3 linked regions of the Cupriavidus necator genome follow. The protein of the gene in region 3 binds, or shares a complex with, the protein of the main gene of each other region. Links are inferred from orthologs where the notes say so. Each region holds a gene or a part of one and is shown on either strand. Other genes may lie near its edges. The genes, in order: tsaE, tsaB and tsaD.

The links.
Region 1: the proteins of tsaD (region 3) and tsaE are in contact, whole or in part, in a crystal structure (PDB 6N9A), measured with the Thermotoga maritima proteins. The link is inferred for Cupriavidus necator from one-to-one orthologs. Residues at the interface, in WP_004082750.1 of Thermotoga maritima: Cys10, Asp11, Arg49, His50, Leu82, Gly84, Gly135, Gly136, Glu154, Thr155, Leu156, Asp157, Asp158, Ser159, Glu162, Asp165, Lys166, Arg169, Leu170, Tyr175, Lys213, Thr214, Leu217, Tyr218, Gln221, Arg222, Asn324; in WP_004082108.1 of Thermotoga maritima: Leu37, Gly38, Lys46, Lys57, Val59, Lys60, Ser61, Thr63, Phe64, Thr65, Leu66, Met67, Val69, Pro71, Tyr82, Arg83, Leu84, Asp86, Asp88, Phe89, Asp93, Ile128, Asp130, Glu131, Arg134.
Region 2: the proteins of tsaD (region 3) and tsaB are in contact, whole or in part, in a solved structure (PDB 4WQ4), measured with the Escherichia coli proteins. The link is inferred for Cupriavidus necator from one-to-one orthologs.

The regions. Positions count from the first base shown.
Region 1 is NZ_CP066018.1:883,227-886,778, reverse strand. The notes cover bases 657-3,477. They hold tsaE (tRNA (adenosine(37)-N6)-threonylcarbamoyltransferase complex ATPase subunit type 1 TsaE), read left to right. Parts: upstream 657-1,721; coding sequence 1,722-2,234; downstream 2,235-3,477. Other genes in these bases: I6H87_RS04055 (N-acetylmuramoyl-L-alanine amidase), read left to right, coding at 2,228-3,477; queG (tRNA epoxyqueuosine(34) reductase QueG), read right to left, coding at 657-1,705. Outside these bases: I6H87_RS04070 (AEC family transporter), read left to right, coding at 1-503; more of queG, read right to left, coding at 500-656; more of I6H87_RS04055, read left to right, coding at 3,478-3,552. UniProt on the Escherichia coli protein: Required for the formation of a threonylcarbamoyl group on adenosine at position 37 (t(6)A37) in tRNAs that read codons beginning with adenine.
Region 2 is NZ_CP066018.1:3,258,752-3,262,361, reverse strand. The notes cover bases 224-3,102. They hold tsaB (tRNA (adenosine(37)-N6)-threonylcarbamoyltransferase complex dimerization subunit type 1 TsaB), read right to left. Parts: upstream 2,103-3,102; coding sequence 1,344-2,102; downstream 224-1,343. Other genes in these bases: I6H87_RS15280 (DHA2 family efflux MFS transporter permease subunit), read right to left, coding at 2,528-3,102; I6H87_RS15285 (acyl-CoA-binding protein), read left to right, coding at 2,233-2,502; rimI (ribosomal protein S18-alanine N-acetyltransferase), read right to left, coding at 787-1,347; I6H87_RS15300 (uracil-DNA glycosylase), read right to left, coding at 224-790. Also shown: more of I6H87_RS15300, read right to left, coding at 1-223; more of I6H87_RS15280, read right to left, coding at 3,103-3,610. UniProt on the Escherichia coli protein: Required for the formation of a threonylcarbamoyl group on adenosine at position 37 (t(6)A37) in tRNAs that read codons beginning with adenine.
Region 3 is NZ_CP066018.1:2,614,477-2,618,173, forward strand. Bases 160-3,125 are described here. They hold tsaD (tRNA (adenosine(37)-N6)-threonylcarbamoyltransferase complex transferase subunit TsaD), read right to left. Parts: upstream 2,177-3,125; coding sequence 1,142-2,176; downstream 160-1,141. Other genes in these bases: folE2 (GTP cyclohydrolase FolE2), read left to right, coding at 279-1,082; I6H87_RS12200 (BaiN/RdsA family NAD(P)/FAD-dependent oxidoreductase), read left to right, coding at 2,334-3,125. Also shown: dxs (1-deoxy-D-xylulose-5-phosphate synthase), read left to right, coding at 1-61; more of I6H87_RS12200, read left to right, coding at 3,126-3,599.

The sequences.
Region 1 (3,552 bases), 1.7 Mb from region 3 along the record:
CGGTGCCGCTGTGCAACGTGGCGGCGGTGTGGGCGCTGGCGCGGCACGGCCAGACCGCGCTGTGGAAAGAGCTGGCGCGCAACCCGCTGATCCTGGCCACTGCCGGCGGCCTGCTCACCAACCTGATGGGGCTGCATGCGCCCGAGGTGCTGGGCATGACGCTGAACCGGCTGGGCTCGGCCTCGACCGCGCTGGGGCTGATGACGGTGGGCGCCGGGCTGCAGATGAGCGGTGCCACCGGCACCGCGGGGCCGGTGGCCTGGTGGACCGGGGTCAAGCTGCTGGCGATGCCGTGCGTGGCCTGGCTGGTGGGGCGGCACCTGCCGCTGACCGCGCTGCAGTACCAGATCGTGGTGCTGTATGCCTCGCTGCCCACGGCCTCCAGCGCGTATATCCTGGCGGTGCGCATGGGCGGCAACGGGCCGATGGTGGCGGCGACGATTTCGCTGATGACGGTGGCGGCGATCGTGACCACGCCGCTGTGGCTGGCGCTGGTCAGCTAGTCCGGCGGCGGGCCGCCCTGGGCCAGGGCCCAGTCGATATGCTCGCGCACCAGCGGCGTGGCGCTCTCGCGCCGCTCCAGCAGTGCTGCGCGGATGCGCGCGGCCAGGGCCGCGTCTTCGGCGCGCGTGCCCGACAGCGCCGCGCGCAGGCTGTTGCCCAGACCCACAGCCAGGTTGCGCAGCCAGCGCTCATGGCCGATGCGGCGGATCGGGCTGCCTTCGAGCCGCTGGTTGAATTCCGCTTCGGTCCACTGGAACAGCGCCACCATGTCGGGCGCGTCGAGCCCGTTGCGCACGTCGAAGTCCGGCACCATGGCCACATGCGCGAACTTGTTCCACGGGCAGGCCAGCTGGCAGTCGTCGCAGCCGTAGACGCGGTTGCCCATGGGCGCGCGGAACTCCACCGGAATCGGGCCCTTGTGCTCGATGGTCAGGTAGGAGATGCAGCGGCGCGCGTCCAGCCGGTACGGCGCCACGATGGCGCGCGTGGGGCAGATGTCCAGGCAGCGGTGGCAGTTGCCGCAGTGGCCGGACTCGGGGGCGTCGGCCGGCAGCGGGATGTCGACCAGGATCTCGCCCAGGAAGAACATCGAGCCGCCGTCGCGGTCCAGCAGCAGCGTATGCTTGCCGCGCCAGCCGAGCCCGCCCTGGCTGGCCAGCGCCACTTCCATGACGGGTGCGGAATCGGTAAAGACACGGTAGCCGAATTTTCCGATTTCGGCCTCGATCCGGCTGGCCAGCTGCTGCAAACGGCTGCGCAGCACCTTGTGATAATCGCGGCCGCGCGCATACAGCGACACCACCGCCGTGGCCGGATCGTCCAGCCGCGCCAGCTCGTGCCGGCGCCAGTCGGTGGCGCCGGCCTGCGCGCCGGCAGCCGGAAGGTACGGCATCCGCGCCACGATCGCGCGCACGGTGCCGGGCACCAGTTCGGCCGGCCGGGCGCGCCGCAGGCCGTGGTTCGCCATATAATCCATGTCGCCGTGGTAGCCCTGCGCCAGCCACGCCATCAGCCCCGGCTCGGCATGACTGAGGTCGACATCGGCGATGCGCACCGAGGCAAAGCCCAGTTCCGCGCCCCATGCGCGGATCGACGCGGCCAGTGCCGCAAGTTCCCCGGGGCCCGCGGCCAGGTGGGCGGCGGTGCCGGGAACGGGGGTAGGTGGCGCATCTGCCTGCCCTGGGGCGACTCGGTCGATCATCCCTGAATTGTACGCAATGCCCTTGCTCGAAGAACGCACCCTGACGCTGCCCGACGAAGCCGCCACCGCGCGCCTGGGCGCCGCGCTGGCCGCCGCCGTGCAGGCCATGCCGCCGCGCACGGTGCATGTGCAGCTGTCCGGCGACCTGGGCGCCGGCAAGACCACGCTGACGCGCACGATCCTGCGCGCGCTCGGCCATGCGGGCAAGGTCCGCAGCCCCACCTACACGCTGTGCGAGCCCTACGAGGTGGCCCGCGCCGACGGCTCGCCGCTGACCGTCTACCACTTCGACCTGTACCGCTTTGCCGATCCCGAAGAGTGGATCGACGCGGGTTTTCGCGACTGCTTCGCCGAACCGGCCTTCAACCTGGTCGAGTGGCCGGAAAAGGCCGGCCGCCTGCTCGGGGAACCGGATCTCCATATGTTGCTCCAATCGGACATGGCCGGGGCGGATGATGCCGGCGAGCGGCGGATCGCGACGATGCGCGCCTATACTCACACTGGACTTACCCTGCTGAACGCATGCTGATCAAGCGACTTGCCACCGACCGCCCCGATGGACCCGACGGCCTGCTGCAGGCGCGCCGCAAATGGATGGCGCAGGCACTGAAGCTGGGCGCGGGCACGGCCGTGCTGACCCTGGCCGGCCCGCAGATCGCGTTTGGCGCCGGCATCGTCGCGGTGCGCGTATGGCCGGCCGAGGACTACACCCGCGTCACCATCGAATCCGATTCCCCGCTGGCCGCCGTGCACCAGATGATCCGCGACCCCGACCGGCTGGTGGTGGACATCGACGGCCTGGACCTGTCGCCCACGCTGCGCGAGCTGGTGGCCAAGATCACCCCGAACGACCCCTATATCCAGACCGTGCGCGTCGGCCAGAACCGCCCGCGCGTGGTCCGCATGGTGTTCGACCTGAAGGAAAACGTGGCGCCGCAGGTGTTCACGCTGGCGCCGATCGGCAGCTACCGCAACCGCCTGGTGTTCGACCTGTACCCGGTCAATCCGCCCGATCCGCTGTGGAAGCTGGTGCGCGACACCGAGGAAAAGCAGCGCCGCTTCGCCACCTCGGACCCGGCGCCGGGCAACGATGGCATCGCCGGCGCGCCGGCCGGTGCCGAGGAAGACGCGATCGGCGCGCTGGTGCGCCGCTTCGACGAGAAGGGCGAGGTGCCGCCCACCACCGCGCCGCTGCCGCCGCCGGTGGCCTCGGCCCGGCCCAGGCCGTCGGCACCGCCGGTGCCGAGCCCCAATGCCCCGGTGGTGCCGCCGGTCGCACGCGACAATCCCACTGCCGAACGGCCCTTCAAGATGCGCCGCCTGCTGACCGTGGCGATCGATCCCGGCCATGGCGGCGAAGACCCGGGCGCGATCGGCGCCGCCGGCTCGCGCGAGAAAGACGTGGTGCTGCAGATCGCGCACCGCCTGCGCGCCAAGATCGATGCCCAGCCCAATATGCGCGCGATGATGACGCGCGACGCCGACTTCTTCGTGCCGCTGAACGTGCGCGTGCAGAAGGCGCGCCGGGTGCAGGCCGACCTGTTCGTATCGATCCACGCCGATGCCTTCCTGTCGCCCGAGGCACGCGGCGCGTCAGTGTTCGCGCTGTCCGAGCGCGGCGCCTCCAGTACCGCGGCTCGCTGGCTAGCCAACAAGGAAAACGCTTCCGACCTGATCGGCGGCGCCAACATGGGCAACAAGGATGCGCAGGTGGCGCGCGTGCTGCTGGACCTGTCCACCACCGCGCAGATCAATGACAGCCTGCAGGTCGGCAAGGCCGTGCTGGGCGAGATCGGCGGCATCAACAAGCTGCACAAGGGCAGCGTCGAGCAGGCCGGGTTTGCGGT
Region 2 (3,610 bases), 640 kb from region 3 along the record:
TGCGCAGCAGGTAAGCCGGATGGTAGGTCACCACCACGGGGATACCTTCATAGCTATGTACGGTGCCGCGCAGCTTGCCGATGGGCGTGGTGCTGCGCAGCAGCGACTGCGCCGCAAAGCGGCCCAGCACCACGATCACCCTGGGCTTCACCAGCGCGATCTGGCGGCGCAGGAACGGCTCGCACTGCGCCACCTCCTCGGGCTCCGGGTTGCGGTTACCGGGCGGGCGGCACTTGAGCACGTTGGCGATAAACACATTGCGCCCGCGCGCCAGCCCGAGCGCGCCGAGCATATTGTCGAGCAGCTTGCCGGCCTGGCCCACGAAGGGCTCGCCCTGCAGGTCTTCGTTCTCGCCGGGGGCTTCGCCCACCAGCATCCATTCGGCCTGGCGGTCGCCCACGCCGAATACGGTATTGGTGCGGTGCTGGCACAGGCCGCACGCGGTGCAGCCGGCCACGGCGGCGTCCAGCGCCGGCCATTCCATGCTGGCAATGGCGGCTTCGCGATCTGCTTGCGCCGAGCCGGGTTCCGGGCCGGCCGGAACCAGAGCAGGCGCCGCCGGTGCCCGGGAGACCGGCGGCGCCACTGGCGCCGGCACCGGCATGGCGGGTTCCGCAGCCGGAGCGGCAACCACTGCGGCAACCTCGGCCACAGGCGCCTCGGCAACAGGCATCGCTGCCTGCGCCACGGCCACCTCCGGCGCAGCCTCTGCCTGCGCATCCGCGCGCTCGCGCGGCACCCATTCGGTCGGGATGCCCAGGACTTCCAGGAACTGTGCGCGGCGGCTCATGCCCTGCCCTCCGTGCCTTCATTGGCGGCGGACTCGGCCGGCCAGCTGCGGCGCAGCACCAGCGCATCCTCGCGCTTGCTGCCCAGGGCCGGGTAATAGCCCTTGCGGCGCCCGATCTCGGCAAACCCCGCCGCCTGGTACAGCGCGATCGCCCCGGTATTGGACGGCCGCACTTCCAGCAGCATGGTATGGATGCGGTGCGCGTGCGAGGTGGCCAGCACCACCGCCAGCATCAGCCGCCCCAGCCCCTGGCGCTGGCGCCGCGGCTCGACGGTGATATTGAGCAGGTGCATTTCATCGACCACCGGCATCAGCACGGCGTAGGCCACCAGCGTGCCAGCCGGGTCGCGCAGCGTCAGGCCGAGATGCCCGGACTTGACCGAGTTCTCGAAATTGCCGCGGGTCCACGGATGGCTGTAGGCACGCGCCTCGATGCCCGCCACGGCCGCCAGGTCGAGCGCGCTCATGCGGCCCAGCGCCCAGCCGTGCGGCAGCACCGGCATGGCGGGCACGGCCGGCCAGTGGTTGCGGGGATCGAGCGGATAGGCTGCACTCACGATGCGCTCCCGGTCTGGGCCGCGGCACGGGCGGCAGCGGCGGCTTCGCGTTCGGCGATGGTCTGCGCGACCTTGTCGCGCAGGTAGATCGGCATGGCCTGGTCGGCGTCGATGGCCTCGCCGCGCGCCAGTGCGCGCAGTGCAATCGCGATCATCGGCTGCGCATGGGGCATCGCCTCCGGCAGCACGCGCGCGGCACGCGCCAGGCCCGCCAGCCGCTCGCCGAAAACCGTCGAGGCATTGCCGGCCAGCCAGAAATCGCCGTCGGGCAGCGGCACGGTTTCCGGCGCGCTGACCTGCATCGGCGTGACTTCCGCCCATTCCCGCGCGCTGGCATGCCAGCGGAAAGCAGCGGAATAGGCTTCATCCATGCGCGCGTCCAGGGCCACCAGCACCGCGGTGTCGTCCGGCAGCGCCGGAGTAGCGGCGCGCGCGCGCTCGGCGCACGTCATCAGGGTATTGACCGGAACCACCGGCAGCCCGGCGCCGAAGGCCAGCCCCTGCGCCACGCCGCAGGCGGTGCGCAGGCCCGTGAACGAGCCCGGGCCGGCGCCAAAGGCAATCGCAGCGCAGTCCGCCAGCGCAATGCCGGCTTCGGCCAGCAGCTCGCCGGCAGCCGGCAGCACGCGTGCCGACGAGCGTGCACCAGTGTGCTCATGGCGCACCAGGCACTCGACTCCGGCACCCGGCACCGCACGTCCGAGCGCGACCGAGCACCACTCTGTAGAAGTTTCAACAGCAAGAATCCAGGACATGGCGCGATTGTATCCGGTGACGCCCGGAATCGAGGGCTTCTTCGGTTTTATACGGACGGCGCGGCGCCGCCGGGCGGCTATCATCGGCCTGCACTTTCGCAATCCAGACAGCACACACGGAGGAACCCCCATGAGCGACCTGCAGGCACGCTTCGACCAGGCCCAGATCGACGTCAAGCAACTGAGCGAGCGCCCCAGCAACATGTCCCTGCTGCGCCTGTACGCCCTGTTCAAGCAAGGCAGCGAAGGCGATGCCCACGGCGACAAGCCCGGCATGACCGACTTTGTCGGCCGCTACAAGTTTGAAGCCTGGGAAGCCCTGCGCGGCACCGCACGCGAACAGGCGATGGAGCAGTACATCGCGCTGGTGGAAGAACTGCGCAGCGGCGCAGCCAGCTAAGCCGGCGCAGCCAGGCCCGGCGGCCTCAGGCCGCCGGCACCGGCCGCGGCCGGATCCGCCACGCCGCGATCATCGCACTGGCAATCACCACGCCCACGGCCAGGAAGGTTTCATCGAAGGCACGGATGCGCGCCGCCTGCACGGCGGCGTCGCCGGCCTGGCCCAGCACCGCGCCGTGCTCCGCCAGCCGCCATTGCAGGCCCACGCCCGCCAGGCTCACGCCGATGGCGCCGCCCAGCTGGCGCAGGAAGTTGATGCAGCTCGAGCCCTGCGCGATCAGCGTGAAGTCCACCCCCCGCATTGCCCCCAGCGTCAGCGACGGCAGGATGCAGCCCAGCCCGATCCGCCCCAGCACCGCCAGCGCCACCAGCACCAGATATGGCGTGGAGCGCGAGCCCAGCGCCATCAGCAGGAACGACAGCGACAGCAGCGCCAGCCCGAACGACACCTGGATATGCGGCGCGATCTTGTGGGTGAAGCGCCCCGATATGGCGATCGTCAGCGCCAGCATCACGCCCGCCGGGAACAGCACCAGGCCCGCGCGCGACGGCGTGTATTCCAGCGCCATCTGCATATAGACCGGCAGCAGGTAGGTCGAGCCGAACAGCCCCGCGCCGTAGATAAAGGCCACCACCGCCCCGGCCGCGAACTGCCGGTAGCTGTAGAGCCGCAGGTTCATCAGCGGATGCGCCGCGCGCAGCTGCCACAGCACGAACGCCGCCAGCATCAGCACGCCGAAGCCCGACAGCGCCAGGCCCGCGGGCACGCTGTCGCGCATCTCGACCACGCCGTTGAGCAGGCTTACCGTGGCAATACCGGCCAGGCCCAGCCCGCGCCAGTCCAGCGGCTGGCGCTCGCCCATCATGATCGAGTCCACCGCCATGAAGCGCCGCGCCATCAGCACGCCGATCAGCGTCAGCGGCACCACCACGAAGAAGATCGAGCGCCAGCCGAAGGCCTCGACCAGGAAGCCACCCAGGCTGGGCCCCAGCGCCGGCGCCAGTACCACGCCAAAGCCGAACATGCTGATCGCCTTGCCCTGCTCGCGCTCTTCGAACACGCGCAGGATCAGGATATTGGGCAGCGGCTGCATAATGCCTGCGGCGAC
Region 3 (3,697 bases):
GGTGCGCGAGCGCTTCGGGCTGGACCAGCCCAAGGTCACGGTCGCCTCGCGCGTGGCCTGATCACCTGCTGTCCCGAAGGGGATTCGGCCCTCGCACCACGAGTGCGTCCGAATTCCCTTAAACTCCCCTTTTTTGTGTTCGCAGCTGCGGGCCGGCGTGCCACTTGCCGGATCCCGTGGTTTCACACTCGTTGCGCGGCATGGATGGACTGCGAAATTGCCGCGACCGTAAGGGCTCGTGCCGTCCCCCTTGGGCGCGACCCTGGAGGAAACCGTAGATGAATGACATCAATCCCGCCTTCGTCATGCCCGACGTCCAGTCGAGCCCCGACACCCGCCAGATCCCCATCCAGCGTGTCGGTGTCAAAGGCGTGCGTTACCCCGTGACCCTGAAGACCCCGGCCGGCATCATGCCGAGCGTGGGCACCTTCAATCTCGACGTGCACCTGCCGGCGGACCAGAAGGGCACGCATATGTCGCGCTTCGTCGCGCTGCTGGAAGAAGAGCGCGCACCGCTGGAGCTGTCCAGCTTCCGGCTGATGCTGGACAAGATGCTGGAAAAGCTGGAAGCCGAGGCCGGCCGCATCGAGGTCACCTTCCCGTACTTCATCAGCAAGACCGCGCCTGTGTCGGGCGTGGAGTCGCTGCTGGACTACGAGGTCACGCTGACCGGCGAAGTGCGCGACGGCGCCGCGCGCGTGTTCCTGAAGGCGCTGGTGCCGGTGACCAGCCTGTGCCCGTGCTCGAAGAAGATCTCGCAGTACGGCGCGCACAACCAGCGTTCGCATATCACCATGAACGTGGAACTGGCCGGCGAGCTGCCGGTGGAAGCGCTGGTGCGCATGGCCGAGGAAGAGGCCTCGTGCGAGCTGTGGGGCCTGCTCAAGCGCCCCGACGAGAAGTTCGTCACCGAGCGCGCCTATGAGAACCCCAAGTTCGTCGAGGACCTGGTGCGCGATATCGCCATGCGCCTGAATGCGGATGATCGCATCGTGGCCTATGTGCTGGAGGCGGAGAACTTTGAGTCGATCCACAACCACAGCGCGTATGCGGTGATCGAGCGGGACAAGCGGGTCGACTGACCGCGTTGTCGCTGCAATAGAAATAGCCACCGCATGCGGTGGCTATTTTTTGGTCCGGTTCAGGCCGCCGAAGGCAGGCGGATATCCGCCAGGTCCCAGCGCGGCGTCACGCCGTAGCCATACTCGTGCCGCGCCAGTTCGGGCGCGGCCTGCAGGCGCATGGCGCCGGCAAACGCGATCATCGCGCCGTTGTCGGTGCAGAACGCCAAATCCGGGTAATACACGTCGATCTTGCGCTGCTTGCCCATCTGGTCCAGCCGCTCGCGCAACTGGCGGTTGGCACCCACGCCTCCCGCCACCACCAGCCGCTTGTGGCCGGTCTGCTTGAGCGCTGCCATCGACTTGGCGGCCAGCACGTCGACAATGGCATCGACAAAGGCGCGCGCCAGGTTGGCGCGATCCTGCTCGCAGGTGTTGGCGAGCTTGCGTGTTTGCGTCAGTACCGCGGTCTTCAGTCCGGCGAAGGAGAAATCCAGGTTGCCCGAATGCAGCATCGGCCGCGGCAGCGCAAAGGCGCCGGGGATACCGAATTCGGCCAGCCGCGACACTTCGGGGCCGCCCGGATAGCCCAGGCCCAGCAGCTTGGCGGTCTTGTCGAAGGCTTCGCCGGCGGCGTCGTCCAGGGTTTCGCCCAGCAGCGTGTAGTCGCCGATGCCGCGCACTTCCATCAACTGCGTATGCCCGCCCGACACCAGCAGCGCCACGAACGGGAAGGGCGGCGGCTCGCGCGTCAGCAGCGGCGACAGCAGGTGGCCTTCCAGGTGGTGCACGCCCACCATCGGCACGTTCAGCGCAAAGCCCAGTGCATTGGCCACCGAGGCGCCCACCAGCAGTGCGCCGGCCAGCCCGGGGCCCTGGGTGAAGGCGATGGCGTCGATGTCCTGGCGGGTACGGCCGGCATCGGCCAGCACCTGCTCCAGCAGCGGCAGCACGCGGCGGATATGGTCGCGCGACGCCAGTTCCGGCACCACGCCGCCGTAGTCGCGGTGCATGGCGATCTGCGAGTGCAGCGCGTGCGCGAGCAGGCCGGCGCCGGTGTCATAGAGGGCGAGGCCGGTTTCGTCGCAGGAGGATTCGATGCCGAGGACAAGCATGGGGAGCGCATAGGGCCGCCTCCGGTCAGGGAAACGGCTGTCGAAACAACAGGTTGCAGGAAGCGCGCAGGGTAGCACAGCAGCGCGCGGCGTGCTTTTCGCTACAATCTGCCCTTTCTCTGGCGGTGGCAATACACATGGATGCGCGAGGCGTGCAATGAGCGGGGCAACATCGGCCCGGACGGGCCGGTATGACGTGGCCGTGCTGGGTGCGGGCGCGGCCGGCATGATGTGTGCCGCCGTGGCCGGCCAGAACGGCGCGCGCGTGGTGCTGATCGACCATGCCACCAAGCTTGCCGAGAAGATCCGCATCTCGGGCGGCGGGCGCTGCAATTTCACCAACCTGCAGGCCGGGCCCTCCAACTACCTGTCGTCCAATCCGCACTTCTGCCGCTCGGCGCTGGCGCGCTACACGCCGCAGGATTTCCTTGGCCTGATGCGCCGCTACGGCATCGACTGGCACGAGAAACATCGTGGCCAGCTGTTCTGCAACGACAGCGCCGAAGACGTGATCGCCATGCTGCGCGCCGAATGCGACACCGGCCATGTGCGCTGGCACACCGGCTGCAGCGTGGCCGAGGTCCGGCGCGAGGGCGACGACTTCCTGCTGCTCACCGCTACCGGCATGGTGCGGGCCGGGGCGCTGGTGGTGGCCACCGGCGGCCTGTCGATCCCCAAGATCGGTGCCACCGACTTTGGCTATCGCATCGCCCGGCAGTTCGGGCTGGGCATCGTCGAAACCCGGCCGGCGCTGGTGCCGCTGACCTTCGATGGCAAGGACTGGGTGCCGTTCGCGCCGCTGGCCGGCGTGTCGCTGGAAGTGGATATCGCCACCGGCAACGGCAAGGCGGCCGGAGCCTTCCGCGAAGACCTGCTGTGGACCCATCGCGGCCTGTCCGGACCCGCCGTGCTGCAGATTTCCAGCTACTGGCGTCCCGGCACACCGATCGCCATCGACCTGTTTGATGGCGAGGATGCCGCCGCCTGGCTGCTCGAGCAGAAGACCGGCAGCCGCAAGCACCTGGGCAACCTGCTGGCGCAACGGTTGCCGGCGCGGCTGGCCGATGCCTGGTGCGCGGCCTCGGGCGTGGATGCCGCCATGCCGCTGCATGATGTGACCGACAAGGCCCTGCGCAAGCTTGGCGCCACGCTCAACGGCTGGCGCATCGTGCCGTCGGGCACCGAGGGCTACCGCAAGGCCGAGGTCACGCTTGGCGGGGTCGACACGCGGGCGCTGTCGTCAACCACCATGATGGCGCGCGAGGTGCCGGGCCTGTATTTCATCGGCGAGGTGGTGGACGTGACCGGCTGGCTGGGCGGCTACAACTTCCAGTGGGCGTGGGCGTCCGCGGTGGCGGCGGGGCAGGCCGCGGCTGAGGCATCGCGCACCGCTTCGGCAGGGCAATCGGTAGCCCAAGGGTAGACTGGCGAGAGCTGGAAGGGCGGTGGGCGGCACTCGGCAAGTGTCCGTTGCACGCCACTTCCGCGCTCGATTGTTGGTGCTACAATCCAGAACTTCGT